4 regions of the Arthrobacter sp. 05L44 genome follow, and region 3 is predicted to be linked to each of the others. Evidence: riboswitches for the same ligand, from Rfam matches in the RefSeq annotation. Region 3 holds a riboswitch; each other region holds the start of a gene.

Region 1 (7,631 bases), on a different contig from region 3:
TCCTGGAGACCTATGGTGACAACGCCCTCCGCTACCGGCTGCGGGCACACCCCAACGTGGTGGAAGTGCACCACCCGGACCTGCTGAAGGCCTGAGACGGGACCAGCAGACGGGACCAGCGGCTTAAAGGAATTCGGCCGCCGGCGGTGGGTGGCATCATTGGCACCCGCTGCTGGCGGCCGAAGTGTAGGGGAAACCGTCAGATAGTGACGGCGCCGGAATCCGTTTCGAACGTGACGGAGAGGATCCCAGGCGTCCCGTGCGGGGCCAGCCAGTTCACGTCCACGTCCTCCAGCGGCTTGCCCACCGGTTCACCCAGCCACTCGGTGACCCGCTCGGCCGAACCCGCGATGGTGAGCGCAGACATCTTGACGCTGCTCTCGTAGGCGTTGGACGGGTGCAGCGCGGGATCGCCTTCCCACTTGAGCATGTAGGGCACCTGCGGGTCGGCGATCAGGCCGAGGATGCCGATCTGCTTCCAGACCAGTTCCCGTCCGTCAGGGAACTTGCGGTTGCCGTTGACGGCCGCGCGGCCCAGGCGTTCCTCGAACGGGCCGAGGTCGTCGACCTCGACGCACCAGCCCATCCAGCCCCCGCCGGCCGCCGAGCGTGCCCGGACGGCCTGGCCGAAGGGTGCCTTGTCCGACGCCGGGTGGTCCAGGACCTCCACGACCTCAAGGTACTTGTGCCCGGCGAGCGGAATGATCATGTTGCGGGTCCCGAACCGGGGGTGGACTCCGCCCTTGACGGCCTCGACCCCAAGGGCCGAAGCGATACGTTCGGTGGTGGCAGCCAGGCCATCCTGTTCACAGGCGTAAGAGACGTGATCCATGCGCATGCCATCATCTTGGCACTTTGTGATGGAGCTCTCAGCTTAGGGTGTCCTAACCCAGGTGGGATGTCCTTTTCCGAGCCCTGCGCACGCCGTCGTTCTTCATTTTCGTCACAAACCTATCCTGCCGCCGGGACCGCTTCCTAGACTGAATCCAGGTCATGAGCGCCAGCATCAAGCCCCGGCTTGCTGGCCGGCAACCCTCCAAACGCGGCGGGGTGCCCCGGGTGAAGACCTGGCCCACCGGCGCCCGCCGGCGGGCAAGCGCGGCTGCCAGCGCCGTCCCGGCCCCGAGGCCGGAGTCGGGCTGCGCCCGTAACAAGGAGCACTCCGATGTCCAACGCCTGGTCCTTTGAAACCCGCCAGATCCACGCCGGCCAGGAGCCGGACGCTGCCACCGGCGCCCGGTCACTGCCTATCTACCAGACGACGTCGTTCGTCTTCCCCAGCGCCGAAAGCGCCGCCAACCGCTTCGCGCTCGCCGAACTCGCGCCCATCTACACCCGGATCGGGAACCCCACCCAGGACGCCGTCGAACAGCGGGTGGCCAGCCTGGAAGGCGGCCTTGGGGCGCTCCTGCTCAGTTCCGGCCAGGCCGCCGAGACCTTCGCGATCCTCAACATCGCCGAGGCAGGCGACCACGTGGTGGCCAGTCCCAGCCTGTACGGCGGAACTTACAACCTGCTGGCCCACTCGCTGAAGAAGTTCGGCATCGAAGTAACCTTCGTCGAGGACCCCGACAATCTGGACCAGTGGCGGGACGCCGTGCGGCCGAATACCAAACTGTTCTTCGGCGAGGTGGTCTCCAACCCCCGCCAGGACGTGCTGGACATCGAGGGTATCGCGGACGTGGCCCACCAGGCCGGCGTCCCGCTGATCGTGGACAACACGCTTTCCACGCCGTACCTGATCCGTCCGATCGAATGGGGTGCCGACATTGTGGTCCACTCGGCCACCAAGTACCTCGGCGGTCACGGTGCGGCGATCGCTGGCGTGATCGTCGACTCCGGCAACTTCGACTTCGGCAAGGACCCGGACCGCTATCCGGGCTTCAACACCCCGGATCCCACTTACAACGGCCTCGTCTACGCCCGGGACCTGGGGGCGGACGGGGCACTGGGCGCGAACCTGTCCTATATCCTCAAGGCCCGCGTCCAGCTGCTGCGCGATCTCGGCTCCGCCGTCTCGCCGTTCAACGCCTTCCTGATCGCCCAGGGCATCGAAACCCTGAGCCTGCGCGTGGAGCGGCATGTCGCCAACGCCACCCGCGTGGCCGAATGGCTGGAGGCCAGGGACGACGTCGAATCCGTCGCCTACGCCGGGCTGCCGTCCAGCCCCTGGTTCGAGCGCGGCCGCAAGTACGGGCCGAAGGGAACCGGCGCCGTCGTCGCCTTCAACCTCGCCGGGGGAGCGGAGGCCGGCAAGCGGTTCGTCGATGCCCTGGAACTGCACTCCCACGTGGCGAACATCGGTGACGTGCGTTCCCTGGTCATCCACCCGGCGTCGACCACCCACAGCCAGCTCTCGCCGGAGCAGCAGGCGGTGGCCGGCGTCAATCCCGGGCTGGTCCGGCTCTCGGTGGGCCTCGAGCACATCGACGACATCCTCGCCGACCTCGACGCCGGTTTCCGGGCCGCGAAGGACGCCTGAGGGGCGGCGGCGCCGGGGTCTGGCTGTCACACAGCCGTCACAATCTTCGCGCTGGCGCCGCCGGCTTTCGTAGAATCAAGGCAGGTCATGAGTGCCAGTGACAGCCCCGGCTTGCTGGCCGGCAACCCTCCTTCTGCGGCGGGGTGCCCCGGGTGAAGACCTGGCCTGCCGGTCAGCTGACGGCGGGCAAGCGCGAAGTTAGGTCCTCACATGACGATTGCCGTCACCCGCACGAGTGTACCCGAAAACCAATCCTCCGCCAGCGCTGTACCGGCCGGCGCTGACCCGGATGGCACTGTCCCGGATGGCACTGTGCAGCTCGTGCAGGTGGGGTCGCTGGTCCTTGAATCCGGGGCCACCCTTCCCGACGTCACCCTCGCCTACGAATCGTGGGGGACGCTCAATGCGGACGCATCCAATGCGGTGCTGATCCAGCACGCCCTCACCGGCGACACCCATGTCACCCGCGGCGCCGGGGCCGAACCGGGGTGGTGGGAGCAGCTGGCCGGCCCCGGGGCGCCGGTGGACACGGACAAGTACTTCGTCGTCTCCATCAACATCCTCGGCGGCTGCTACGGCTCCACCGGGCCCTCCACCGCCGCGCCGGACGGGCGGCCCTGGGGCTCGCGGTTTCCGCTGGTCACCCTCCGGGACAGCACAGCGGCCGAGGCCCGGCTCGCCGACGCTCTCGGGATCGACAGCTGGTACGCCGTGCTGGGCGGTTCGCTCGGCGGTGCCAGGGCACTCGAATGGGCGGTCAGCTACCCGGAACGGGTGCGTCGGTGCGCCGTGATTTCCGTCGGTGCCAGCAGCACCGCCGAGCAGATCGCTTTCGCTCAGGCCCAGACCCTGGCCATCCGGCAGGACCCCAACTTCAAGGGCGGGGACTACTACGGCGGTCCGGAGCCCGACGCCGGCCTGGCGCTGGCCCGGCGGATCGCGCACATCACCTACCGCTCCGCGGCCGAGCTCGACGGGCGCTTCGGGCGGAACGCCCAGGCCGCCGAGGCCCCGCTCGGCGCAGGGTCGCTGGCTGGCCGCGGCCGCTACCAGGTTGAGAGCTACCTGGACCACCAGGGCAACAAGCTGGTGCGCCGCTTCGACGCCAACAGCTATATCGCCATCACGGAGGCGCTGATGAGCCACGACGTCACCCGCGGCCGGGGAAGCCTGGAGCAGGCCGTTTCCCGCGCCACGGCAGCCTTCTTCGTGGCCGCCGTGGACTCGGACCGGCTGTACTTCCCGGCCCAGTCCCGGGAACTCGCCGAGGCCCTGCCGGGGGACGTGCCGCTGCATGTCATCGAGGCCCCGATCGGCCACGACGGCTTCCTGACCGAGATCGGCCAGCTCGGGGACCGGCTCCGGAGCGACTTCTTCGCGTAGCCCACCCTTCAGCGTGTGCATTTTTGCAGACGCCCTCTGCGCGATTAGTTGTTGAGCCTGCCGCGTTCCGGGACCATACTCGTGGAGAATGACGCCGTGTGTCCCAACTCACACACGCGTTGTCAACTTAATGGTCCACAGGGTGTCGAAGATGACGCCGAAGGAGTTCGCATGAGTACGGAAAACGCCGCCGCACGGCGCGCAGAGGAACCGGACGTCAAGACGTCCGGGCTAAAGAAGGTCGTCACCGCCTCAATGGCAGGGACGGTGGTGGAGTGGTATGAGTTCTTCCTCTACGCCTCCGCCGCCACCCTGGTGTTCGGCAAGATGTTCTTCCCCAACTCCGGGTCGGATCTGGACGGCATTCTCGCCGCCTTCCTGACCTACGCGGTGGGCTTCGTGGCCCGCCCCATCGGTGGCATCGTCTTTGGCCACTTCGGTGACAAGTTCGGCCGCAAGCAGCTGCTGCAGCTGAGCATCGTCCTGGTCGGCGTCTCGACCTTCCTCATGGGCTGCCTGCCCAGCTTCGCGCAGATCGGCTACTGGGCACCGGCCCTCCTGGTCTTCCTGCGCTTCGCCCAGGGCTTCGCCGTCGGCGGCGAATGGGGCGGCGCCGTCCTCCTCGTGGCCGAGCACAGCCCGAGCAAGTCCCGCGGCTTCTGGGCCAGCTGGCCGCAGTCGGCCGTTCCCATGGGCAACCTGCTGGCCACCGCCGTGCTGTTCATCCTGTCCTCCACGCTCTCCTCCGCCGACTTCCTGGGCTGGGGCTGGCGCGTCGCCTTCTGGCTCTCCGCCGTGATCGTCGTCATCGGCTACTACATCCGCACCAAGGTCCAGGACGCCCCGATCTTCGTCGAGGCACGCAAGGAAGTCCTCGCGGAAAACAAGGGCTACGGCGTCGCCGAAGTCTTCCGCCGCTACCCCCGCGGCGTGTTCACCGCCATGGGCCTGCGCTTCGCGGAAAACATTCTCTACTACCTGGTGGTCACCTTCTCCATCACGTACCTGAAGACCGTGGTCCACGCCGACACGGCACGGATCCTGCTGCTGCTGCTGGTGGCGCACGCCATCCACTTCGCCGTGGTTCCTGTGGTGGGCCGGCTCTCCGACCGCTTCGGCCGCAAGCCGGTCTACATGGCCGGCGCCGTCCTGGGCGCGACCTGGGGCTTCTTCTCCTTCCCGATGATGGACACCGGCAATGACTTCATGATCCTCGCCGCCGTCATCATCGGCCTGCTCTTCCACGCCCTGATGTACGCCGGGCAGCCCGCCATCATGGCCGAGATGTTCCCGACGCGCATGCGCTACTCCGGCGTCTCGCTCGGCTACCAGGTGACCTCGATCGTGGCCGGTTCGCTGGCTCCGATCATCGCCGTCGCACTCCTGAGCCAGTACAAGTCCTCCGTCCCGGTGGCCATCTACCTGCTCATCGCCTGCGCCGTCACCGCCGTCGCGGTCTTCTTCCTGAAGGAAACCCGCGGCATCTCCCTGCACGACGTCGACGCCGCTGACGCCCAGGGCACGGCCGACCTGCTCGCTGCAGGCAAGCGGTAGCCGGAAAGCTACTGACCGCACTAACAAAAAGACAGCAGCCCCCGACCCCGCAGCGCGGGCATCGGGGGCTGCCGTCGTGTTGCCCTTAGGACCTGGCGGTTGCAAGCTTCGAGCGGACCCGTACCAGGGGTGCTTTCGGATCCTGCGGCTGGGGGATAGCGGCCAGGGCAAACTGGTCGATGACCCCGGGCCGGAAAACGAGGCACTCCGTGGAACCGCCGAACTGGAAGTACCCGAGCTCGTCGCCCTTCTCCACATGGTGGCCCGGGACGATCTCCGGATCGATGACGCAGGACGAGACCTCAATCATGCCCACGGGAATCACCGCCATGAGCCCAATAACGGGGTCGTCCGCCTGGATCAGGATGATCGCCCGGGCTGCGACGTGGGCCAGGTAGGACTGCGAAACGGTCGGGTCGACGGCGTCCGCCCCCTCGGATTCCGCTTCGGAGAAGTACGTGCCGTCCTTGAGGTACGCCCGCACAATCGTTCCAGCGACGGGGGAGTGCCAGCGGTGATAGTTCAGCGCGCTAAGGAACGCCTGGTACACCGTCCCGCCGACAAACTGGTCCACAGATTCGTCCCGGGCGAGCAGGTCATCGAGTGAGTAGGGCTGGTTCTTAACCCAGAACCGGCTCTGGCGCTGGACATCGGAGCTGATCTTGTAGGGCGTCGACTCGCATGCGCTGACAATCACCTTGTCGTCCTCCGGTGCCGCGACCGGCCGGGAGGTTGCAGTGAGACGGCGCGCAAAGAAGTCGTTCCACGACGTGAAGCCCCAGTGCTCGGCGAGGGCGTCGTGCTGGTAGTCGTCCATACCGACAACCTGCCGTGCCTTCTCCGACATCCACCCGGACGGTGAGGTATTCAACACGTACAGCGAGTCCTCGCTGGTCAGGAACTCACACCAGGCGTCCAGGACTTTGCGGAACATGGCCACGATCCGGGGATCGCGGTGGGCCGCGAATCCGGCCTCGGTTCCCATGGTCCAGTCCAGGATTGCGGTCAACGGAGTGGTGACCATCCCGCCTTCGCTGAACTCGGGAGCCATCGTCAGGACCTCATTGATCAGCCGGAGCATCTGGTCAACGCTCGTGAGGTGCCGTTTCCTGTAGGGCTTGGACTTTGGAACCTGCTCGATCATCTCGGTCATGTAGAGACGGACAACCGGATCGCTGGCTATGAGCTCTTGGAACTCGACGATTACGGGGTGCAGGGGAATATCGTCCCCCCTCGCCTCCACTCTTTCCCGGTGGCCCGCGATCCAGTCCTCGAGTTCGTCCTGATGCTCGGGCAACCAGCCGCCCGGCCGCCGGACACTGTTGGAAGAAGAGTTGATAGTCATAGGGGCGAGCCTACTCGGGCCGGCTGGTGATTCGGATGACTCGTGCCTGATGGACGGCGGCCAGGGCAACGCCGCTGGCGGCGAGCCTGAGGGCATTGACCCTGTACCAGCGCCGCAGCAGGGGTTTGCGGCGCATTTCGCTGAGCGGACGCGGGCTGAAGAACAGTTTCGGATTGACGGACCGGAGCAGGTACACGGTGGCCGCAGCGCCCGTGTTTGAACTCCGCGAGCCCGAGGAGTCGATCAGCGAGCACACCGTGGGGCTGTGCGGAATTTTGTCCCATGTCCACAATCTAGCGCTCTCCGGCCCTGTCGGGCAGTCGGAACAGAGCTCCGATGGCCCGGAGCCGGGCCGGTATTGCCACCACCCGCTCTTTGTTCTATAACGTGTATAACAAGGCGGGAGGTGGCGTGCATGATCCTCAACGTGGACCTGTCCGGCGACGTGCCGATCTACCAGCAGTTGCGGAACCAGATCGTGGAAGCGATCGCCGATGGAGTGTTGACCGAGGGCAGTTCGTTGCCGGCCACCCGGACGCTCGCCGCGGATTTCGGGATCAACTTTCACACTGTGAACAAGGCCTACGACCTCCTGCGCCAGGAGGGTTTGATCCGCCTGAACCGCAAGACGGGCGCCGTGGTGACAACGGCGGTTGCGGCCCCACCCTTCCCCGCAGAGTGGACGGCGAGGGCCCGCACCCTTTTGGCCGAGGCCGTAGCGAGAGGTTTACCGGCCGACGAGGTCCTCCAGGCCTGCCGGTCCGTGCTCGGGTCATTTGCAACACCGCGAGAGGACAAGCCATGAGTGCCGCCATAATTCTGAGCCTAGTGTTGCTTGGGCTGGTGCTCCTCCTGGCCCTGGTGCTG
Region 2 (7,631 bases), on a different contig from region 3:
GCCGGCCTGGGTGAGCGCGGCAAAGGTGATGAACTCCGCGGCCATGCCCGACGACGTCGCGACCGCGCCAATGCCGCCCTCGAGGGAGGCGATACGTTCCTCGAACGCGGCCACCGTGGGGTTGCCGATGCGGGAGTAGATGTTCCCGTACTTCTGCAGCGCGAACAGGTTCGCGGCGTCCTGGGTGTCCTTGAACACGAAGGACGTGGTCTGGTAGATCGGCACTGCGCGGGCGCCGTGCTCGGCGTCGGGCGTCCCGCCGGCGTGCAGGGCGCGGGTGCGGAAACCAAAGGTGCGGTCGGCCATTACGCGTTCACCTCAATCTTGGTGACAGGAGTGGATGGGCCCACGCCCGCAGGGTTCCCTGGCCGAGCTTGCGAGGCTAGGGGGCGGGTGGGGACCAGTTCGGTGCCGTGCTTGCGGGCCAGGTCCGCCTCGAGCTCCCGGACGATCGGCAGGACATCCCGGCCGAACGCGGCCACCTCCTCCTGGAAGTGCAGGTAGCCGGTCAGGAACAGGTTCACGCCGATCTTCTTGTACGCCACGATCCGCTCCGCGATCTGCTCCGGCGTGCCGATCAGCTGGGTCTTGAAGCCGTCGTTGTACTGGACCAGGTCCTCGAAACTGGAGTCGGCCCACATGCCCTTGCCGTCCTTCGTGGACGCACCGGCTTCCTGGACCGCGGCGCGGAACCCCTCGACGGCGGCCTTGTGTGCCTTCGCGACGATCTCGCGGAGGGTGTCCCGGGCCTCCTTTTCCGAATTCCGGGCGATGACAAAGCCGTTCAGGCCGAACCTGGGTGCGGGCAGGGCACCGCCGGCGCCGCGGCGCGTTTCCGCGGCTGCGGCCACCACTCCGGCGATGTTGTCCTTGAACCCCTCCAGGTCCTTGCCGTTGGAGAAGTACCAGTCCGCCACGCGGCCGGCCGTGGCCTGCGCCGCTGTGGAATTGCCGCCGAAGAAAATCTCCGGGTGCGCGCGGCCGGGCACGTCCACCGGGGACGGCTGCAGGGTGAAATCGGTGATGTTGTAGTACTTTCCACTCTGGCTGTAGGCCTCTTCGGTCCAGAGTCCGCGCAGCACCCGAATGAATTCCTCGGTGCGGACGTAGCGCTCATCGTGTTCGAGCCATTCGAGGCCAAAGTTTTCGAACTCGGCCTTCAGCCAACCGGAGACGATGTTCACGGCGGCACGGCCGTTGGAGATGTGGTCCGCGGTGATGATGAACTTCGCCAGGACGCCGGGGTGCCACATGCCCGGGTGCACGGCCGAGATCACCTTGAGCCGTTCGGTCGCGGCGAGCAGGGCGAGGCTGAACGAGGTCGCCTCATGCTGCTTGTCCGCGCCGTAGGAGGCTGCGTAGCGCGTCTGGGTGAGGGCGTATTCAAAGCCGGAGTCCTCGGCGATCCGGGCGAGCTTCTTGTTGTAGTCGAAGTCCCAGCCGGTGCGTTGTTCGATGGTGGAGACCACCAGGCCGCCGGACACGTTCGGGACCCAGTAGGCGAACTTGAGCGGTTCGGAGAGACGGGCGACGCTGCTGATGTCAGTCATGAGGTTCCTAACTTCTGGGGTGTGGCGGGGATGCTGTTGCGGTCACGGAGGGCGGCCTGGATGCCGGCGATCGACGGTTCGTTCTGCAGCGACGTGGTGTCGCCGAGCTCGGTGCCCTCGAAGAGCTGCGTCAGCAGCCGGCGCATGATCTTGCCGCTGCGGGTCTTGGGGACATCGGGCACAACGACGACGTCTCGCGGCTTTGCGATCGGCCCGATCGCCTTCGCCACATGCGCCTTCAAATCGGCGGTGATTCCCTCCGTGAACGCTAAGCGGCGGGAGGGGATCGCTGCCGACTCGCGGAGGACCACGTATGCGACGATGGCGTGCCCGGTTTTGGCGTCGGCGACCGGGCAGACGCCGGCTTCCACCACGTCCGGGTGGGACACGAGGGCCGATTCGATTTCGATGGTGGAGAGCAGATGGCCGGAAACGTTCAGGGTGTCGTCCACCCGCCCGAGGATCCAGATGTCGCCGTCGTCGTCGTACTTGGCACCGTCTCCGGCGAGGAACCAGCCCTGCTGCGCGTACTGGCGCCAGTACGAGTCGTAGTAGCGGGCCGGATTGCCCCACACGGTCCGGGCGATCGCCGGGCCGGGGGAGTCCACCACAATAAAGCCCTGCACGCCCGGCGGAACCGTGGCGCCGGCGTCGTCGACGATCCGGGTGCTCACGCCGGGCAGCGGGCGGGCCGCGCAGCCGGGTTTGAACGAGGAGTCGGTCGGGGCGGGCGAGAGGATGGTGGCGCCGGTCTCGGACTGCCACCAGGTGTCCACCACGGGGGCGGTTCCGGCGCCGATGTTGGCCCGGAACCAGCGCCAAGCCTCGGGGTTTATCGCCTCGCCCACCGTGCCGAGGAGGCGGATCGAGGAGAGGTCGTACGTGTCCGGGACACCCTCGGGGAACCAGCCCATCAGGGACCGGACCAGGGTGGGCGCGGTGTAGTACTGCGTCACCCCGTAGCGTTCGATGATTTCAAAGTGCCGGCCCGGGTGCGGGGTGTTGGGGGTGCCCTCGAAGATCACCTGCGTGGCGCCGTTGGAGAGCGGGCCGTAGAGCTCGTAGGTATGCGCCGTAACCCAGGCCAGGTCCGCCGTGCACCAGTGGACATCCCGGTCGCGGAGGGCAGGGTCCGGGTTGCTGAAGAGGTGCTCGAAACTCCAGGACGCCTGGGTGAGGTAGCCCCCGGAGGTGTGGACCAGGCCCTTCGGCTTCCCGGTGGTCCCCGAGGTGTACATGATGAACAGCGGCGTCTCGGCGTCGAAGGCCTCGGCGGTGTGGGCATCCGACGCGGCGCCGACGGCGTCGTGCCACCAGACGTCGCGGCCCGCGGTCATCGGGACCGTGTCCAGCTCACCGGCCGGGGTGGTCCGGTTGACCACCAGGACGTGTTCGATCGCGTTCGTGCCGGCGACGGCGGCGTCCGCGTTGGCCTTAACCGGGACGGCAGCTCCCCGCCGGAACTGGCCGTCGGTGGTGACCAGCAGCTTGGCGCCGGTGTCCTCCACCCGGAACCTCAGGGCCTCCGCGGAGAACCCGCCGAAGACCAGGGAATGGATGGCACCGATGCGGGCCACTGCCAGGGTGATGATCACGGTCTCGGGGATCACGGGCAGGTAGATGACCACCCGGTCGCCCTTGGCGATGCCGAGGTCCAGCAGGGCATTGGCAGCCTTGGCCACCTCGCGCTGCAACTCGGCGTACGTGACAGTGCGGCGGTCGCCGGGCTCGCCCTCAAAGAACAGGGCCACCTTGTCCCCGCGTCCCGCCGCTACATGGCGGTCGACGCAGTTGTAGGCGACGTTGAGCTTGCCGCCGTCGAACCAGCTGATCTCCGGGCCGTGGCCGGCCGCGGGATCGGCCGGGACCCGGCGGTAGGCGGTGTGCCAGGGTTTGGTTTCGCCGGCGGCCGGCTGAGCCCAGTCGAGACGGAGCGCCTGGGTTTCCCAGAACGCCACAGAATCCGGCTCGGGCGTGGCCGCCGCGCCCGCGCCCGGGACCCGGACGGGAGCGGGCAGGGTGGACGTGGTTTCAGGGGTCATGTGCAGCACTCCATCGGTCCTGGCAGTAGCACCCTCGCCGTGGCGGGGGTTGCTGCGGCTTCATAGGTCCAGGTCCCTCAGCCGCTCGGGATGGTCACTACCTACTAGAACCGAGATGCACGATTCTGCAAAATCCAGCCACACGTTGCTGTAATATTCACTGGCGCTCCTGATGTGGTATCAAAATCAGTCATTTATTCGACAATCGTGCGCGCCGGGCGCAGGAGTAGGGTTAATGCATGGTCCACGTTAACGATCCGGCAGTCATTGAGCGCCTTATGCGAACCAAGGGCACGTGGGCGGTGGTGGGCCTGACCACCAATGAATGGCGGTCGGCCTTTGAGGTCTCCTTGTACGTCCGCGACCGTATGGGCATGGACATCATCCCCGTCAACCTCCCGGGCGACGACGTCCACGGGGAAACTGGGTACCGGTCCCTGGCGGAGATCCCCGCCGCGAAACACCCGATCGACGTCGTGGACTGCTTCGTCAACTCCGGGAAGGTGGGCGCCGTCATTGATGAGGCCATCGCCATCGGCGCCAAGGCCGTCTGGCTGCAGCTGGGCGTCTTCGATGACGCCGCGGTTTCACGCGCCACGGCCGCCGGACTGGACGTCGTGGTCAACGAGTGCCCCGCCCGGCTGGGGTGGCGGATAGGCCTCTAGCGGCGCACCCAGCACCTGCCGCACGGCGCAACGGGAGTCGGTTACAAAATGTGACCGACTTTTTCCGTATTCGCCGCCTGCCGTGTGAGATGGACTCGTAACCATCCCGAGCGGCTGAGAGATCTGGCTCTGTGACGCCGCAGCAACCCCCTCATTGAGGACGGTGCTACCGCCAGGACCGATGGAGAAGGCGCCGTCTTCCGCTCGGATTTGCGGCCCACGCGGCTTGAATCCCGGAAGCAGCGCTTTCCCGGCATACGCCAGGAGACCGCATATGAGTACTGAAACCCGCCCGCAGAAAATGACCGGGAAGGTGGCCGTTGCCAGCTTCATCGGCACCACCATCGAGGGGTACGACTTCGTCCTGTACGGCCTGGCCGCAGCGACCGTCTTCGGCCCGCTGTTCTTCGCCCCGGCCGCCCCGCTCGTGGGCACCATCGCAGCCTTCGCCACCTACGCCGTCGGCTTCGTCGCGCGGCCGATCGGCGGCGTGCTGGGCGGGCACTACGGCGACAGGATCGGCCGGAAGAGCGTGCTCGTGGCGTCCCTGCTCCTGACCGGGCTCGCGACCACGGCCATCGGGCTCCTGCCCACCTACGCCCAGCTCGGCTGGGTGGCGCCGGCGCTCCTGCTCCTGCTGCGCGTGGTCCAGGGCATCGGCTACGGGGCCGAATGGGCCGGCGCGGCCCTTATGACCGTCGAGCACGCGGCGCCGAAGAAGCGCGGACTGACCTCCAGCGCCACCCAGCTGGGCCCCACCTCCGGGATGCTCCTGGCCACCGGCGTCCTGCTGGTCCTGGAAAACTCCCTGAGCGACGAGCAGTTCCTGGCGTGGGGCTGGCGCGTCCCGTTCGTCGCGAGCCTCCTGCTGGTGGCCGTGGGCCTGGTCATCCGGCTCTCGGTCGAGGACAGCCCGGAGTTCAAGCACGTCCAGACGGTCCAGACCGTCGCGGCCCGCCCCGTGGTGGAGAGCTTCAAAACCCACCCCCGCCAGATCCTGCTGACCACCGGCCTCCGCATCGCCCAGAACGCGTTCTACTACGTGTACACCGTGTTCATCCTGACGTACCTGACCCAGGTGCCCGGCACGGACCGGAACACCGGCCTGACCGCCGTCCTGGTCGCCTCCGCGCTGGGCCTTGTCACCGTGCCGCTATGGGGCGCCCTGTCCGACCGGTTCGGCCGCCGCTCGGTCTATCTCTTCGGCGCCGTGGCCAGTGCTGCGGCGATCATCCCGTTCTTCTGGCTCCTGGACACCGGCAACATCCTGCTGATCATCCTCGGCGTCGTCGTCGGCCTCAACATCGGCCACGACGCCATGTACGGCCCGCAGGCGGCGTTCTTCTCCGAGCTGTTCAGCACCCGCGTCCGGTTCAGCGGCGTCTCCATCGGCTACCAGATCGGTTCCGTGCTCGGCGGCGGCCTGGCGCCGCTGGTGGCGACGGCCCTGCTGGCGGCCGGCGGCGGAAACCCGGTCTGGGTAGTCGTTTACTTCCTGGCGGTCTCCGCGATCACCATCGTCGCGACCCTGAAATCCCCGGAAACGAAGGACCGCGCCCTCGGAGCGACCGAACTGCCGGCCGAGGCACCCGCCGCCGCCGTACCCGCAGACCGGGAACCCGCCGTCGTGCGCTGACGACAGCCGCCGCGAACCCACATTGCCTGATTCACTTTGCACGGAAAGGGGCCCTATGGCCACCGTCGATACCGCACACTCCGAGGGACGTCCAAGGCTGCTGCTGAGCGCCTTCGTTATGAACACCACCAGCCACATTATGGGCGGCCAATGGCGGCACCCGGCGGCGCAGCAGCACCGCTTCAACGAACTGGAGCTGTGGACCGGCCTGGCCCGGCAGCTGGAGGACGCCAAATTCGACGTGATGTTCTTCGCGGACGTGGTGGGGCTCTACGGCAACGACGACGGCGGCTGGGCCGGGCATTTGCGCCGCGGCATGCAGGTCCCGGCGAACGATCCCCTGATCCTCCTCGGCGCCCTCGCCGCGACCACACGCCACCTCGGCCTGGCCGCGACGTCGTCGGTGGTCCAGAGCCACCCGTTCCAGTTCGCCCGGCAGATCTCCACCCTGGACCACCTTTCCCAGGGCCGTGCGGCGTGGAACATCGTGACCAGCGCGGCCGAAAACGCCCACCGGAACTTCGGCGACGGCCTCGTCGCGCACGATGACCGCTACGCCTGGGCCGACGAATACGTGTCCGCCGCGTACAAACTGTGGGAAGGGTCCTGGGACGACGGCGCGCTGGTGCAGGACAAGGAAAACGGCATCCACGCCGATCCGGACAAGGTCCACAAGATCTACCACCGCGGCGACCGGTACTCGATCGACGGGCCGCACCTGTCCGCGCCGTCGCCGCAGCGCACGCCCGTGCTGTTCCAGGCCGGGAGCTCCGGCCGCGGGCAGCAGTTCTGCGCCGCCCACGCCGAAGCCACGTTTATGCTCTCCCCGAACCCGGCCGCCGCGGCCGAGTACACGGCCTCGGTCCGGCAGCAGGCCGTGGCCGCCGGCCGGCTCGCCGGGGACGTGAAGTTCTTCCAAGGGCTGCACTTCATCGTCGGCAGCACCGAGGCCGAAGCCGCGCGCAAGGCAGCGGACCTGGACGAGTACCTGGATTCCGGCGCGCTGATCGCCCACATCGGCGGCGGGGCCGGCGTGGACCTCGGCGGCCTGGACCTCGACACCCCGCTGGGTGAATTCCACACGGAAGGCACCCAGGGGCACCTGGACAGCCTGCGCAAGTCCGTTCCGGGCGGCAACCCGACGCTGCGGGACGTCGCGAATTTCCGCAGCCGGGCGCACCGGGTCCTCGGCACCCCGGAACAGATCGTGGACCGCCTCGAGGAGTGGCAGGACGCCGGGGTGGACGGGATCAACATCATCAACCAGCTGATTCCTGACTCCTACACCGACTTCATCGAACAGGTCATGCCGGAGCTGCGCCGCCGCGGCCTCGCCCAGGAGGAGTACGCCGAGGGCACGCTCCGCGAAAAACTGTTCGGTACCGGGGGGAACGGCGCCGCCCTCAACGACCGGCACCCGGCCCGCAGCTACCGCGGCGCCTTCACGGCCAGCTCGGCAACGGCCGAGCAGGCCCAGACCCTGGAGGCCGCACGATGAGCGAGGCAGTGACAACCACCGGCACCTCGGCGGATACCTTTGCAGGCGTTTCTGCCGAGGCCGCATACGAGAAGCTGGCGCAGCGTTTCCGGCCCGTCTTCGCCCGCATCGCAGAGGGCGCCCTGGCCCGGGAGCAGGACCGTGTCCTGCCGTTTGAGCAGGTCCGCTGGCTGAACGCCGAGGGCTTCGGGCGGCTGCGGGTGCCGGTTGAACACGGCGGCGACGGGATCGGCTTTGAGC
Region 3 (7,631 bases):
CGGGCCGACGGGCGGCCGGAAGTGGGGTTTGTGGACATCGCCGGCATGCATGATGCGGGAGAGCCGGTGTACCCAGGGCACGGAGGTGTCGAGCTGGTTCCAGATCAGGCCGAGGACCCCGTGCGGGCGCAGGATCCGCGCGGCCTCGGTGCTGGCCAGCAGGGGATCGCACCAGTGCCAGGCCTGGGCCACGGTGACGAGGTCGAAGGCGTCCGCCGGCAAGCCGGTACGTTCGGCGGTTCCCTCGACGGCGGCGACTCCGGGCAATGATGCGCGCAGTTGTTCCAGCATGTCCGTTGACGGGTCGATGGCCACGGTCCGGAGGCCGCGCCGGACCAGCAGCGCCGTGAACTTGCCCGTCCCGGCGCCGAGGTCGGCGGCGTCGCTGGCTCCGGCGGGTATCAGCCAGTCGGCGGAATCAGCAGGGTAGCCGGGCCGCACCCGGTCGTAGTGTTCCCCGCCGTCCCGGAAGCTTTGGCCGAGCTCCTGCCGCCGCTGGTGCTGCAGTTTTGGGCCCCCGCGTGCCACGTGTCGTCTCCTCCGGCAGCTCGAATTTGGTACCTACCGAATTTACCGCACGCGGGGGCCCGGCGCTTGTGGCCGGCGCTGGTGTCAGTCCAGCGTGCAGGGCGCCGCGCCGGCCGTGCCCGGGGTGTTGGGTGCCCAGTGCGGATAGCTGCGGGTGTCGTTGGCCGGAACCCAGCGGCCCGCGTCCACCACGTAGTCCCAGCCGAGCCCGTTGCGCCGGAGCTCCTGCAGCCCGGCCAGGAGCCGCTGGGCGTCGTCGAGGCGGGACCCGAGGCCAAAACTGGCACGGAGTGACCCGGCCGGCAGGCCCAGCCGTTTCAGCAGCGGGTGGGCGCAGAACCGGCCGTCGCGCAGGCCGATGCCATGCTCCGCTGAGAGGTAGGCGGCGACCAGGCCGGCGTCGTACCCGGCCACGGAGAAGTTGACCACGCCGATCGTCCCGGGCCCGTTACCGGCGGCGGTGTCCTCGAAAATGTGGTGGACGCTCACGCCGTCGATCCGTTGCAGTCCCTCCACCAGGAAGGACCGGATGGCGTCTTCGTGGGCGTGCCACTGCGCGTCGTCGAGCGCCTCGATGACCTGGCTGGCCCGGGCCAGGGCAGCGGCCCCCAGCACGTTCGGGGAGCCGCCCTCGTGGCGCGCCGGTCCCGTGGTCCAGCTGACGGAGTCGAGCCTCGCGTCCCGCACGGCGCCGCCTCCGGCCAGGTGCGGGGTTCCGGCGTCGAGCCAGTCCGGGCGGCCCACCAGCACCCCGGCGCCGAACGGGGCGTAGAGCTTGTGGCCGGAGAACGCGAGGTAGTCGACGTCGTCCGCGCTGATGTTGATCCTGCGGTGCGGGGCCAGTTGGGCGGCGTCGACGGCGATCCGGGCGCCGAACTCGTGCGCCAGGGCGGCGAGCTCGCCGATGGGCAGGATCTCGCCGGTGACGTTGGACGCGCCGGTGACGGCGAGCAGGCTCACCCCGCCGCGGGCGAGTTCCTGGCGGAGCCGCGCCACGGTGCCGGCCAGGGTGGGGGCCGCGACCACACTGCGGTGCGGGACGTTCTGCCAGGGCAGCAGGTTGGCGTGGTGTTCGATGTCGAGGTAGAGCACCTCGCCCGTAGGGCGTCCGTCAACCGCCGGGAGGCAACCGGCCAGGAGATTCAGGGAGTCGGTGGTGTTCCGGGTGAAGATCACCGAGTCGTCCGCACGGCCGCCCACAAAGCCTCGGACAATGTTCCGGGCGTTTTCGTAGACCGAGGTGCTGAGCTGCGAGGCGTAGCCTGCGCCGCGGTGGACGCTGGCGTAGTACGGCAGGATCTCGTTGAGGTAGGCGGAGACCACGGACAGGGCCGGCGCCGATGCGCCGTAGTCCAGGTTGGCGTAGCGGACGTGGCCGCCCTGAATCAGCGGCGCTTGGATTTCGGCGCCGGACACGGCGGACAGCGGCCTGCGGGCGGCGTTGAACCGTGTGTCGGCCGGCTCCTGGGCGCCGGCGGAAGAGGTGGGGTGGGTGGAAATGGTGGCAGTCGTCATGGGACCTCGCTTGAAAGGACCCCGCTCACAGGGGATCCGCGCTTGCCGGGTCCGCTCCGGACCGGCCAGGTCGTCACCCGGGGCACCCCGCCGCGAATGGAGGGTTGCCGGCCAGCAAACCGGGGTTTAGCGCTGGCACTCGTGACCTGGTTCGAGCCTAGGACATGGCGTGCCGCCCGGGAAAGGGAGGTCCGGAATGTGAAGCGTTGTGTTACGGCTGCCTGCCGCGGAGCGGGCTAGAGGAGGTCGTCGAGGCCGGGGTTAAGGCGCTTGAGGACTTCCGAATGCAGGATGGAGTTCGTTGCGAGCGCGTTCCCGCCGAACGGGCCATCCTCGCCTTCGAGGGAGGTGAATCGCCCGCCGGCCTCGGTCACGATCGGGACCAGCGCCGCCATGTCGTAAAGGTTGAGCTCGGGTTCGCAGGCGATGTCCACGGCACCCTCGGCCACCAGGCAGTAAGACCAGAAGTCGCCGTATGCGCGGGTGCGCCAGACTTCCTCGGTGAGGCCGAGGAATTCGTCGAGATTGCCGCGCTGCTTCCAGCCGCCCAGGCTCGAGTAGGACAGCGAGGCGTCTTCGAGGCGCGAGACGTTGGAGACTTTAAGCCGGGTGGCGGCGGCCAGGGACCGGCCCATGTAGGCGCCGGCGCCCTTGGCAGCCCACCAGCGCTTGCCCAGGGCCGGGGCGCTGACGACGCCGACCACCGGCTCGCCCTCGTCCACGAGGGCGATCAGGGTGGCCCAGACGGGGACGCCGCGGACGAAGTTCTTGGTTCCGTCGATGGGGTCGATGATCCAGCGGCGGGAGCCGTGGCCGGAGCTGCCGAACTCCTCGCCCAGGACCGCGTCGCGCGGCCGGGAGCGGGACAGCTGGCCGCGGATGGCTTCCTCGGCGGACTTGTCGGCGTCAGTGACGGGGGTGAGGTCCGGCTTCGTTTCGATCCGAAGGTCGAGCGCCTTGAAGCGGCTCATGGTCTGGGAATCTACGGAATCTGCCAGTACATGGGCGAGGCGCAGGTCATCGTTGTAGCTCGAAGCGGGTTGGCTCATGCCTCCAAGCTACCGTCAAAAAGCTCCCGGGACCGGGAGGCCACGTCGCTGCCGGCCGGGCGGACCCTGTTAGGAGACGCTGCCCAGCTCCTTGGTTTCCTGTGCTTCCATGCGCGGATCCGTGCCGAGGAGCCGGCGCAGGGAGGCAAGGCGCGCAGGGCCGGACGGTCCGGCGTGGCCGCCCTGCACCCAGGCGTCCACGCCGCAGTTAACGGCGGTGGCGTCGTGCTTGCAGCCCCGTTCGCAGTCCGCGGTGCCCGGCTCCAGGTCGGGGAACGAACGCAGGATCCGGTCCGGGTCCACGTGGGCCAGGCCGAAGGAACGGATGCCGGGGGTGTCGATGATCCAGCTGCCGGCGGGCGCGTCGTTGACCTTCAGCGCCAGGGCGGAGGAGGAGGTGTGGCGGCCGCGTCCGGTCACGGCGTTGACGCCGCCGGTGGCACGTTCGGCCCCTGTGAGCGCGTTGACCATGGTGGATTTGCCGACGCCGGAATGGCCCAGCATGACGGTGACCTTGCCGTCGAGGTACCCGCGCAGCTGCGAGACCGCGTTCTTGTCCAGCCGGGCGGACAGGCCGTCGTCCGAGCGGGCGTCGATGCCCGAGGCGGCCGAGTCGGCCGTCTTGGAAATGATGACGGGGAAGTCGAGGTGCTGATAGTTGGCGAGCAGCTCGGCGGGGTCCTTGACGTCCGCTTTGGTGACCAGGAGCAGCGGTTCGATGCCGGCGTCGTAGGCCGCCACGAGGGCACGGTCGATGAACCCGGTGCGGGGCTCCGGGTTGGCGGCGGCGACCACCACCACCAGCTGGTCGGCATTGGCGACGACGGCGCGTTCGATTGGGTCCGTGTCGTCGGCGCTGCGCCGCAGCAGGGTCCGGCGGTCCTGGATTTTGACCAGGCGGGCCAGCGTGTCGGCCTCACCGCTGACGTCACCGACCAGGGAGACGAAGTCGCCGGCCACCACGGGATTGCGGCGCAGTTCCCGGGCCCGGGCGGCAATGATCTTCCGTTCGCCGCTGCTGCCTTCGTCGACGACGGCGGTGTAGCGTCCGCGGTCCACGGTGATGATGCGGCCGGTCACGGCGTCGTCGTGGCTGGGCCGGTCCTTGGTGCGGGGCCTCGAGCCCTTTTTGTTGGGGCGGATCCGGACGTCCGATTCGTCCCAGGAGTCAGTGCTGCGTGCCACCGGTGGTGTCCTTCTCTGCGCTGTCCTGCACTACCGGGGCCGTCTGTGCGGTCGTCTGTTGTGCGGCTGCCCCGCCGAGCATCGCCGCCCATAGCTGCGGGAAGTCCGGCATCGTCTTAGCCGTGGTGGCGATGTCCTCCACCTCCACACCAGGGACGGCGAGTCCAAGGATGGCTCCGGCGGTGGCCATCCGGTGGTCAGCGTAACTGTGCACCACGCCGCCATGCAGGGTGGCCGGCCGGATGATGAGGCCGTCGGCGGTTTCCTCGGCGTCGCCGCCCAGGCGGTTGATTTCGGCGACCAAAGCGGCGAGCCGGTCCGTCTCGTGGCCGCGCAGGTGGGCGATGCCGGTGAGCCGGGACGGGCCGGTGGCCAGGGCGCACAGGGCGGCAACAGTCGGGGCTAGTTCGCTGGTCTCGTCGAAGTCACCGCCGGTGATCTCGGCGCCGCCGGTGACAGTCAGGGTCCCGTCGTCGAGGGAAACGGTGGCGCCCATGGCGGCCAGGATCTCGCGCCAGAGGTCACCCACCTGGGTGGTCCCGGCGGGCCAGTTGGGAATCCGGACGGTGCCGCGGGTGGCCAGGGCAGCAGCCAGGAACGGTCCCGCATTGGAGAGGTCCTGTTCGATGCGCTGGTCGAAGGCGCGGATGGGTCCGGGGGAGACAATCCAGTGGTTCGGCACGGAATCATCGACGGCCACGCCGACTCCGCGGAGCGCCGTGACCGTCATGCTGATGTGGTCCAGGCTGGGAACCGGCTTGCCGACGTGCTCCAGGTGCAGGCCCTCCTCGAACCTGGCTCCGGTGAGCAGCAGGGCCGAGACAAACTGGGAGGACGCGCTGGCGTCGATCACGAGGTGGCCGCCGCGGACTTCCCCGGTGCCGCGGACCGCGAAGGGCAGCGATGACGCGGGACCGCCGTCGGGCGCGCTTACCGCTACACCGAGTCCGGCCAGGGCCTCGATGATGGTGCCCATCGGGCGCTTGCGGGCATGCGGGTCGCCGTCGAACACGGTGGTCCCGCGGCGCAGGGCCGCGACGGGCGGAACAAATCGCATCACCGTCCCGGCCAGGCCGCAGTCGACGGCGGCGTCGGAGCCGGCAGCGCCCGCGCTGATCGGGGTGATCTCCAGGTCAGGGCCGAAGGCGCCGTCGCCGGGGACTTCCGTGATCGTGGCCCCCAGCTGCCGCAGTGCCTCGATCATCAGGGCTGAGTCCCGGGAATGCAGCGGAGCCCGCAGCCTGCAGACACCGTCCGCGAGGGCGGCCAGGACCAGGTACCGGTTGGTCAGGGATTTCGAGCCGGGAACCGTGACAGTGGCATCGACGGGGCCGTCCGCGAACGGCGCGCGCCAGTGCGGACCGCCGCCGGCCGGGGAGGAAATGGCAGCTGCGGAGGGTGTGGTGCCGGTCATTTCAGTCTTAGGCTCCGACGGTGTTGTCGACGGCCTTGCGGAGTGCCTTGTCAGCCTTCTTCAGCTTCTTGCCGGTGGTCTTCCGTGCGTCGGCGGCGAGGTGGGCCGTGGTCTTCCGCGCGTCGGCGGCGAGGTGCTCGGCGCGCCAGGCCAGGCTCGGCTTGCCCGCGGTGTCAACGGCGGCCAGCAGTACTCCGCCGGTCAGCGACACGTTCTTCAGCAGCTGCTTGCGCCGGGCGTTGCGGCCTTCCTTGGAGGAGATGTCCGCGCTGCGCCATTCAACAAAGCCGTTCAGGGCCGAGATCACGGCGAGGACGGTGGCGGCGAGGCGGGCTGACTTTCCCAGGGCGAAGAGGACGCCGGCGCCCACCTGGGAGCCGCCAATAACGCGGGCCAGAACGAGCTCGTTGGTCTGGAACGGCAGGGTGTCGGCGGCGCGGCGGAGGAGGGGAGACAGCTGTGCCGCAGTGTCATCCGCATTCCGGAGCTTGTCCATGCCTGCGAGGACGAAGCTGGAGGCGAGCATGGGGCGGGCGAGAAAGCGGACAAAGGACATGAATTTCCTCCTGGATGGATGAACCGCGGACGCTCTGCGGGAGAACCGGTTCTAGTCTTGCACTTTTGCGGAATATTTGCCCGTTGTGTGCAGTTGTGCTTGACAGGTCTCCGCGGAGAAGGGGACCGAAAAACAGGGGCAAAAACGTACAGGCAAACCCAGGGCAGCGGGCCGTTGTCCGGTCTGCGGCTGTCCGGTGCGGATGCGGTGCAGAAAGGCGGAAGTTTGGTTCTGGTAAAGGAATTCCGGGTGCAGGACGCAGCCTTGGAGGAACCGTGGGGCGTTGCCCTGACGGGAGCTTCAGGCACCCGCCGGAAGGTGACAGTAGACTTGAACGCAATGAGCACCATGGATCCGGCCGTAGCGGCCACGCACGAAGTAGCCGGAAAAGACGACGCAGCAGCCGCTGAACGCACAGCCACGGAAACCGTGGCGGCCGACGGCACCGGCCAGCCGCTGGACACGTCCGCCGAGACTTCGGAGGAACGCCGCGTCCGCTTTGAGCGCGACGCGATGCAGTATGTCGACCAGCTGTATTCGGCGGCCATGCGAATGGCCCGTAATCCGGCCGACGCCGAGGACCTCGTGCAGGAGGCGTACACCAAAGCTTTCTCCGCGTTCCACCAGTACAAGCCCGGCACCAACCTCAAAGCGTGGCTGTACCGGATCCTTACCAACACGTACATCAACCTGTACCGGAAGCGGCAGCGCGAACCGCTGCAGTCCAACTCGGACACCATCGAGGACTGGCAGCTGGCCCGCGCGGAGTCGCACACCTCGACGGGGTTGCGTTCCGCCGAGGCTGAAGCGCTGGACCACCTGCCGGATTCGGACGTGAAGCGGGCCCTGCAGTCCATTCCGGAAGAGTTCAGGCTGGCTGTCTACTTCGCCGACGTCGAAGGGTTCGCGTACAAGGAAATTTCAGACATCATGAACACCCCGATCGGGACCGTTATGTCCAGGCTGCACCGCGGCCGGCGGATGTTGCGGGACATGCTGGCCGACTATGCGGCAGAGCGGGGATTCAGGGCCGCGGGCGATCCCGCCTCGGCGGCCGCGAGCAACAATCAGGAGAACGGGAAATGAGCGACTGCCAGGGATTGGGCGACTGCGACGACACTCGGATGCAGCGCATCTACGAGTACCTCGACGGTGCCCTGACGCGCGACGACATCGCCGAGATCAAGGACCATCTGGACCAGTGCCCGGAGTGCCACGAGCAGTACGACCTCGAATGCGTCATCCGCGTTATGGTCAAACGCTCCTGCACGGAGGCCGCGCCGGAGAACCTCAAGAACTCCATCCTGGACCGGATCCACTCGGTCCGTCCGGTCGAGGCCGACGCCGGAGCGTAAGTACCGGCGCGGACGCGCCGCCACAAAGC
Region 4 (7,631 bases), 880 kb from region 3:
GCCTCCACGTCCACACCCTGGTGAAGTCGCCGGAGGAGGCGGTGGCCGTGATCGACCGGATCCGGGACAAACTCGCCGTCCTGATCGCGCTCAGCGCCAATTCGCCCTACTGGAACGGGGCCGAGACAGGGTTCGAGAGTTACCGCACCCAGGCGTGGAACCGCTGGCCGGGGTCCGGGCCCACCATGATCTTTGGCAGCCTCCCCGTCTACCGCAGGGTGGTGAACCGGCTGGTCGAGACCGGGGTGCTGATGGATGAGGGGATGGTCTACTTCGATTCACGGCTGTGCCGGCACCATCCCACCGTCGAAATCCGGGTCGCCGATGTGTGCCTGCGGGCGGAGGACGCCGCCCTGATAGCCGTGCTGGTGCGGGCGCTGGTCGAGACGGCATCCCGCGAATGGGACGACGGCGTGGACCCCGCCCCGGTGCCGACCCTGCTGCTGCGGATGGCCGCATGGCAGGCCAGCAACTGCGGGCTCCGCGGGGAACTGCTGGACTTTGGCACCTTCACCCCCGCCCCCGCAGCCGAGGTGGTGCACGCGCTGGTGGACTTCGTGGCGCCGGTGCTGGCCGAGCAGGGCGAACTGGAGCTGGTCCGCCGGGGCATCACCCGGTTGCTGGCCGAGGGCACCGGCTCCCAGCTGCAGCGCGAACAGTTCAATGCCCGCGGAATGTCCGCCGTCGTCGAGCGGGCCGTCGAAGTGACGGCGTGCGGGGCTACACCTGCTTGAGCGCCTGCTCCAGGTCGCCGATCAGGTCCTCAACGTCCTCCAGGCCCACCGACAGCCGCACCACGCCGTCGCTCAGCCCGATCGCTGCCCGCCCGTCGGGGCCCATGGCGCGGTGTGTTGTGGTGGCCGGATGAGTGATCAGCGACTTCGAATCGCCGAGGTTGTTGGAGATGTCGATGATCCGCAGCGCGTCCAGCAGCGCGAACGCCGCGTCCTTGGCCGAACGCCCCGGCGAGGGCGCAAGCTCCAGGGTCAGCACAGTGCCGCCGGCTTTCATCTGCCGGGCGGCCAGCTCGTACTGCGGGTGGGAGGCCAGCAGGGGGTACTTCACCCAGCTCACGGCGGGCTGGGCCTCCAGCCATTCGGCCAGCCGCAGCGCGGAGGCGGAGGAGTGGTTCACCCGCAGGGCCATTGTCTCTAGGCCCTTGCTCAGCACCCAGGCGTTGAAGGCGGACAGGGCCGGCCCGGTGTGGCGCATCAGCTGTTTGACCGGGCCCTCGATGAACTCTTTGGTACCCAGGATGGCACCGCCCAGCACCCGGCCCTGTCCGTCGATGTGTTTGGTGCCGGAGTACACCACAACGTCCGCTCCGAGTTCCCCGCACCGCTGCAACAGCGGGGTGGCGAATACGTTGTCCACCACCACGGTGGCGCCGGCGGCGTGCGCGAGCTCGCTCACCGCGGCGATGTCCACGATTTCCTGCATGGGGTTCGACGGCGATTCGAAGAACACCGCCGTCGTGGGCTCGGCCAGCGCCGCCCGCCACTGCTCCAGGTCAGGGCCGTCCACGAAGACGGTCTCCACACCCCAGCGCGGCAGAATCTCGTTGAGGATCACAAAGCAGGATCCGAACAGCGAACGCGCTGCGACGACGCGGTCGCCGGCCCCCAGCAGGGCGCCGAGCGCGGTGAACACCGCGGACATGCCCGACGCCGTCGCGAAGCAGGCCTCGGTGCCTTCGAGCAGCCGGAGCCGTTCTTGGAAGGTGGCCACGGAGGGGTTGCCGTAGCGGGAGTAGACGAACCGTTCGTCTTCACCGGTAAAGGCGCGCTCTGCCGCGGCGGCAGATTCGTAGACGAACCCGGAGTTCAGGAAGATCGGCTCGGTGGTTTCCTGGAACCCGGTGCGGACCAGCCCGCCACGGACGGCCTGGGTTTCCGCGCTCCAGTCCTGCGCGTCGGGATTAAAGCTCACGGGGTGCTTTCCAGGTTGGTCGGGAGGCCGCGGTTCTTCCAGCCGTTCACGGTCCGCGCCCCGGTCGGGCCGGGTTCGCCCTCGAAGCCCTCCAAGACGTTGTAGGCAGTGAAACCGGCCGCGGCGGCCGCCGTTGCCGCGGCGATGGAGCGGGCGCCGGAACGGCACAGGAAGACCAACTCGGCGGTCCCGGCCGCCGGCGCCTGGCCCTGCAGCTGGTCCAGGAACTGCGGGTTCGGAGCGCCGCCCGCCAGGGTCCACTGCACAAAGAGCGGCTCCCTGCCGGTGCCGGGCGCCGTGACCGGGATGCCGATCCGGGACCACTCTCCTTCGGTGCGGACGTCCACCAGCACGGCGCCCGCCTCCAGCTTGGCCCAGGCGTCCTGCGGGCTCAGGTCTCCGGCGTAGCTCATGCGTGCCCCTCGCCGGCAAAGTCGGCCCCGGACAGGTCGGCGCCGTCGAGGTCATCGACGGCGCTGGCCACGGCGGCGTCGGCGCTTGCGATCGCGGCCGGCAGGACGACGGCCTGCGCCACGATGACGGTGCTGCCGTTGAACGTTGCGGAGGGGCTGCCGTGCAGCACGTACCCCTCGGCTAAGGCGGCGGACACGCGCTCGCAGAAGCTGCGGTCGTCGGGGCCGGTGAAGAGCCGGTAGGCCAGCTTTTCTTCCGCGGCCTGGCCAGAGGCGGCGGGGGACGGTGCGGGCTCAGTGGCGGGCACTGAGGGGACGGATGCGTCGGGCATGACGGATCTCCTTACTTTCACGCTTGCAGCTCGAGTGGTCGATATGCCGAGTATTCACCTGAGGCACCCCGCCGCGAAAGGGAGGGTTGCCGACCGGCAAGTCAGGGCTTGGCGCCGGGTCTCATTACTCCCCAAAAACGTAGCACCAACCGTGGCGCCCGCCGCGGCGGGGCCGTCATGTTGAGTCACGAGGCACGAGTCCCGGCGGACCGCACGCCGCGCCGCCGGGTACTCCCGGAGCTATCCCTAAGTACTACCTGCAAGGCCGGCCCACGGCCCCGGCGCCGAATCGGGTAGTCCCTACTCGGGATATCCGATAGCGGCCTCACCTTTACTGGGAGAGCTAGTCCAGGGGTCCCGGAACGGGAAGTGCGGGGGCGTCAGGGGGCCAGGGCAAGCGCAATCCCACTCCAGAGTCCGGTGCTGGCCGGACGGGGTTGCTGATCCGCCAATTTGCCCGGCGATGCTCTGGAGGGGCCGCCGGAACTTCAACGAAGGAATTGGATTGTCATGGTCTCGATTTACGTTTTCCTGTGGCGTCCGGTGGCCGGCGCCCACGAACCCGGCCGTCTCCTGAGCTCCGGAACGGACAAGCAGTGAAGCCCCGGGTGCTGGTCACCGGCGCCGGCGGCCGCGCAGGCAGGGCCATCGCGGCGCAGTTGAAGGCCCGCGGGATCCCCGTCCTGGGCACCGACATCCGCGAGCTCCCGCCCGGCGCGGGAATCACCGTGGTCCGTGTCCCCGAGGCGCGTGACCCGGAGATGGTCTCGGCCCTCCGCCGGCTGGTGGCCACCGAGGGCGTCAACCTGATCATCCCCACGGTGAGCGAGGAACTCCCGCAGTTGGCGGCGTTCCGGGCCGGCTTCGGTCCGGAGGTCCGCGTTATCGTCGGCAGCCCCGGGCCCGCGGCCATCGCCAACGACAAGCTCTACACCGCCACGCAGCTTAAGGCCGCCGGCGTTCCCGTGCCCCGCTTCGGGGTTCCGCGGGACTTCGCCGGCGCCGCCGCCGCCATGGACGCGCTGGGCGGACCCGTGGTGGTCTGGCCCCGGGTCTCCGGCGGCGGACGCGGGGTCCTGGTGGTTGACGGCAGTGCCCAGGTGGACTGGCACCGGCTGCCGGAGGGCCAGATCGTGCAGGAATATATCCCCGGCACCGAATACGGCCCCATGGTGTTCGGGATGCCGGCGCACAACACTGCCGCACCGTTCGTCGTCGTGGAGGAAAAAGCGGAGCCGGCCCAGGGCTGTGGGGGCGTGAGCGCCCGCCGGGTCGAGGCGGGGAAGGACATTGACGTGGGCAATGTTGCCATGGCTGCGGTCCGCATGTTGGGGCTGACCGGCCCGATGGAGGTCGACGTACGCCGACGCGCGGACGGGACTCCCGTGGTCCTGGACGTGAGCGCCCGGTTCGGCGCCCACAGCGGCCACGCACCGGAGTTGCTTGACGCAGTCCTGGCGTCCTTCAACCTGCCCTCGTTCAACCCGGCGTCATTCCGCCAAAGCACCGGAGCGTACGCGGATGTCCTGGTGTGAAACGGCCCTGGCCGCGGTTCTACCTGCCGCGGACCTGCTCCTGCCGGTTCTAGGCCTGCCCCTCCTGGTGCTCGGGCTGGTGAAGCTACTGGTGCTGCTACTGGCGCTCTGCTTTGAGGTGCTCGCGGTGCAGCGCCACCGCAAGGGCGCGCCGACCTTGTTCGATGAATGGCCCACCGTGTCCGTCATTGTCCCCGCCTTCAACGCGGCAACGGTCATTGAGAATTGCGTCCGGTCCATCCAGCTGACCCGCTACGACCGGTACGAGGTGGTGCTGGTGGACGACGGCTCCACCGACAACACTGCCGAACTGATGCGGGGGCTGGCCGCCGCCGATCCCCGGATTACGGTGCTGAGCCAGGCCAACGCCGGGAAGGCGGCGGCCCTGAACCTGGGGCTGGGGCGGGCCACCGGGGACGTGCTGATGTTCGCGGACGCGGACGGGATATTCACCCGCGATACCGTCAAAAGGATGCTGCAGGGCTTCCCAGACAAGAAGACCGGGGCCGTCTGCGGCGCTGACCGGCCCATCAACCTGAACCGGGCCCAGACCCGGAGGCTGGCATTCGTCAGCCAGGTCGGCACCGGCATGGCCCGGCGAGCCGTCGCCGTGGTCGGCTGCCTGCCCGCGGTCTGCGGGAACATCGGGGCCGTCCGCCGTTCGGTCATTGAGGAAATCGGCCTGTTCCGTGGGGACACCATGGCTGAGGTGTTGGAGCTGACCTGGCGGGTCCGCCGTGCCGGGTACCGGGTGGGTTTCGCCCCCCAGCGCCCTGGTGCACACGGAGCCGCCCTCCACCATCGGTGCCCTCTGGCGCCACCGGGTCCGCCGCGCCCGCGGGCTGCTGCAGACCATAAGGGTGCACAAGGATCTGACCGGCCACCCCCGCAAAGGCTTCTTCGGTGCCTGCGTTATGTCCAGCGCCATGACCGTGGTGGCGGCCCCCGTGCTGCAGATCGTCCTGCTGGCGGACCTGGCCCTGCTGCTGGCGGCGGGGCGGAGTCCGCTCAGTGCCGAGGGCTGGGCGCTGATCGGCTGGCTGGGGCTGGCCGTGACGGTGGTCCTGACCCTGTCCGGGCTGGCACTCAACCGGGCCTGGCGGGACCTGCGGCACATTTGGGCCCTGCCGCTGGTTGCCCTGTACCCCGTGTTTACCGCCCTCGCCATGGTGGCCGCCGTCGGCCAGGAAGCCCGCGGCAAGAGGGTCCGCCGCAACAAGGTCCCCCGGACCGGGGCGGCCAGCACGCCTGCCGCCGGACCGCGGGCAAGCATCACGGCGTGAGGCCTGCCCCGGTTATGGCTTCCGGCGGACGCCGCGGGCTGCCGGAGGCTGATTTCGCGCCGGTGCTAGGCCCTGCCGGCTGCATGTCGTATGCTCCCGGTATCGCACCTGCGGGCCGGTCCTCTGCCGGCGAACCGCCGCTCACTCTCACCGAATTGGGGATCCTCATGAACCTGCGACGCATCGCGCCGGCCACACTCTTGATTTCGGCAGCCCTCGCGCTCGCCGGATGCGGCGGCTCCACGGCCCCGGCATCGACAGGCGGCGCCCCCGCTACGGGATCGCAGGGCGCATCCGTGGCCGCGAGCCAGACCCCAACCCCGACGCCGACAGCCGAAGCCAAGACGTACACCCGGGGTGACCTGGCGGCAATCATCGCCGGCCTCAAAGATGCCGAGGGCAAGCGCCTGACCGCCATCCCCGCCTCGCAGCTGGACCAGGGCATCACGGCGTCGAAGGAGATGATGAAGGCGGTCAAGATCACTCCCGCGGCGTGTGCGGCCGTGGCGGACAGCAACGCCCAGATCCCCGCCGGCAGCACCTACGCCAGCGGCACGTCCCAGGCCGCCAAGGTCCAAGCTGCCACGGCGGTAACCCTCGTGGCCTTCAAGGACCCGGCAGTCCTGGCCAAGAACCTCGACGAATCCGCCGTCAACAGCAACAAGTGCTCCGACTTCACCATGGAAATCCAGGGCCAGAAGGTCACCAACAAAACCGTGGTCCTGCCCGTGGAAACGAAAGCGGAGAAGTCCTACTCCGCCATGATGACCCAGAACCTGCCGAACAACATGACCATCAGCACGGTTGTGGTGATGGGTGTCCGTGGCGGACTCGCCGCGACTGCCGTCGCCACCGGCCCGGGCGTCACGAAGGCCGCGGCGGCCGACCTGGCGCGGATGGTCAATGAGGTCTTCGCCAGCCAGGGCTAACAACGCCCCGCGGCGTCCTACTCGATGGTGGCGAAGAGTTCGTTGAGCTCGGCCGTGAGCTGGGCGCGCAGCCCCGCCGTGCCGATTTCCTTGCCATCGATGTGGTTCACGGGGGCCAGGAGCCGGATGCTCGAGATCAGCCAGACGGCGTCGGCGTCGTAGAGGTCGGCCGGGACCAGCGGGCCGTAGCCCAGTTCCCAGCCGGCAGCCTTGGCCGCGGTGAACAGGGCGCCCTGCGAGGTACCGGGAAGGATTCCGCTGTCCAGCTGCGGCGTGATCAGCCGCCGCACGGTGCGGACCCCGCCCGCGCCGTCGTCAATGGTTTCCAGGTGCGCCAGCAACACCGTCGACGTCGGGCCCTCCAGGACCCGGCCGTCGGCGGACGTAAAGATGACATCGTCCGCGCCCTGGTGGAGCGCGTAGCGCAGCGCCGCCATGTTGACGGCGTAGGACAGCGTCTTGGCGCCCAGCAGCAGCCAGGGGGCGCGTTCGCCCACTTCGCTGTCGTAGCCGCGGTCCAGCAGTACGACGTCGATGCCGGTCTCGCGCTGCCGCCGGCCGGCCGCCGGGGGCGGGGACGCCTGCACCCAGCAGGTCGGTTGGGCCGCGCCCTCGACCCCGCGGGTGGCCAGGAGCTTGACCACCACCTCGTCGTCGTCGCCGCCCGCGCTGCCGCGGAACTCGCTGATGGCCGTGTCAATCGCCCGGCGCCAGGTGTCCTCGGCGGGGATATGAAGCTCCAGCGACCGGGCGGAGCCGGCCAGCCTGGTCAGGTGGGCCTGCAGCTTCCGCGGGCGTCCGCCCACCACCAGCAGCGACTCGAAGACGCCGTCGCCGCGGGTGGCGCCCTGGTCCGTGGCCATCAGCTGCGGGCGGGACGCATCGGCGACGCGGCCGTGCTCAAAGGCGGGGTCGAGGAACACCAGCACGGTGCTGCGGGCCGGATCAGTGGCGGGGGTAGTCATGCCTTCAGCTTAGTGCGGCCTACGGCGGGATAGGATTTGCGGATTGCCCGTTCCGGAACTGTTCCGCGGGTCTGGAATTTGAGGGGTTCGCCTGTGCTGTGGCCATTTCCGCTTGTGGGAACACTCCCGTCCTGGGTGGTCCTCATCCTGACAGTCATCGACCTCGCCATCCGTGTGCTCGCCCTGGGCATCATCCCGGGGAACCGGCGCCCCACCACCGCCATGGCCTGGCTGCTGGGCATCTT

The links. A riboswitch is a leader RNA that binds a small molecule or an ion and turns the genes downstream of it on or off. The one in region 3 is predicted to bind S-adenosylmethionine.
Region 1: linked by a shared signal. The riboswitch ahead of AC1DHY_RS13795 (bifunctional o-acetylhomoserine/o-acetylserine sulfhydrylase) and the one ahead of AC1DHY_RS00815 (aminotransferase class V-fold PLP-dependent enzyme) in region 3 are both predicted to bind S-adenosylmethionine.
Region 2: linked by a shared signal. The riboswitch ahead of acs (acetate--CoA ligase) and the one ahead of AC1DHY_RS00815 (aminotransferase class V-fold PLP-dependent enzyme) in region 3 are both predicted to bind S-adenosylmethionine.
Region 4: linked by a shared signal. The riboswitch ahead of AC1DHY_RS04930 (DUF1737 domain-containing protein) and the one ahead of AC1DHY_RS00815 (aminotransferase class V-fold PLP-dependent enzyme) in region 3 are both predicted to bind S-adenosylmethionine.

The regions. Positions count from the first base shown of each region.
Region 1 covers NZ_JBFTNS010000008.1:22,310-29,940, forward strand. Annotated here, with positions in the region: gene AC1DHY_RS13785 (isopenicillin N synthase family dioxygenase) at 1-95, shown strand, start outside; gene AC1DHY_RS13790 (VOC family protein) at 200-838, opposite strand; SAM riboswitch class IV at 990-1,105, shown strand; gene AC1DHY_RS13795 (bifunctional o-acetylhomoserine/o-acetylserine sulfhydrylase) at 1,166-2,482, shown strand; SAM riboswitch class IV at 2,566-2,681, shown strand; gene metX (homoserine O-acetyltransferase MetX) at 2,693-3,865, shown strand; gene AC1DHY_RS13805 (MFS transporter) at 4,037-5,419, shown strand; gene AC1DHY_RS13810 (phophatidylserine decarboxylase associated domain-containing protein) at 5,505-6,764, opposite strand; gene AC1DHY_RS13815 (hypothetical protein) at 6,775-7,056, opposite strand; gene AC1DHY_RS13820 (GntR family transcriptional regulator) at 7,180-7,569, shown strand; gene AC1DHY_RS13825 (DUF1648 domain-containing protein) at 7,566-7,631, shown strand, end outside.
Region 2 covers NZ_JBFTNS010000003.1:256,898-264,528, forward strand. Annotated here, with positions in the region: gene AC1DHY_RS09980 (O-acetylhomoserine aminocarboxypropyltransferase/cysteine synthase family protein) at 1-306, opposite strand, end outside; gene sfnG (dimethylsulfone monooxygenase SfnG) at 306-1,550, opposite strand; gene acs (acetate--CoA ligase) at 1,547-3,592, opposite strand; SAM riboswitch class I at 3,600-3,689, opposite strand; gene AC1DHY_RS09995 (CoA-binding protein) at 3,832-4,257, shown strand; SAM riboswitch class I at 4,356-4,445, shown strand; gene AC1DHY_RS10000 (MFS transporter) at 4,532-5,893, shown strand; gene AC1DHY_RS10005 (LLM class flavin-dependent oxidoreductase) at 5,949-7,391, shown strand; gene AC1DHY_RS10010 (acyl-CoA dehydrogenase family protein) at 7,388-7,631, shown strand, end outside.
Region 3 covers NZ_JBFTNS010000001.1:171,662-179,292, reverse strand. Annotated here, with positions in the region: gene AC1DHY_RS00820 (class I SAM-dependent methyltransferase) at 1-528, opposite strand, end outside; gene AC1DHY_RS00815 (aminotransferase class V-fold PLP-dependent enzyme) at 613-2,043, opposite strand; SAM riboswitch class IV at 2,077-2,190, opposite strand; gene hisN (histidinol-phosphatase) at 2,280-3,092, opposite strand; gene rsgA (ribosome small subunit-dependent GTPase A) at 3,162-4,277, opposite strand; gene aroA (3-phosphoshikimate 1-carboxyvinyltransferase) at 4,261-5,691, opposite strand; gene AC1DHY_RS00795 (DoxX family protein) at 5,699-6,247, opposite strand; gene AC1DHY_RS00790 (sigma-70 family RNA polymerase sigma factor) at 6,587-7,333, shown strand; gene rsrA (mycothiol system anti-sigma-R factor) at 7,330-7,602, shown strand.
Region 4 covers NZ_JBFTNS010000001.1:1,049,957-1,057,587, reverse strand. Annotated here, with positions in the region: gene AC1DHY_RS04945 (glutamate--cysteine ligase) at 1-734, shown strand, start outside; gene AC1DHY_RS04940 (O-succinylhomoserine sulfhydrylase) at 721-1,929, opposite strand; gene AC1DHY_RS04935 (rhodanese-like domain-containing protein) at 1,926-2,342, opposite strand; gene AC1DHY_RS04930 (DUF1737 domain-containing protein) at 2,339-2,674, opposite strand; SAM riboswitch class IV at 2,689-2,803, opposite strand; gene AC1DHY_RS04925 (ATP-grasp domain-containing protein) at 3,271-4,209, shown strand; partial or broken gene AC1DHY_RS04920 (glycosyltransferase family 2 protein) at 4,196-4,918, shown strand; gene AC1DHY_RS04915 (glycosyltransferase family 2 protein) at 4,947-5,492, shown strand; gene AC1DHY_RS04910 (hypothetical protein) at 5,660-6,421, shown strand; gene AC1DHY_RS04905 (aminodeoxychorismate lyase) at 6,439-7,386, opposite strand; gene cls (cardiolipin synthase) at 7,480-7,631, shown strand, end outside.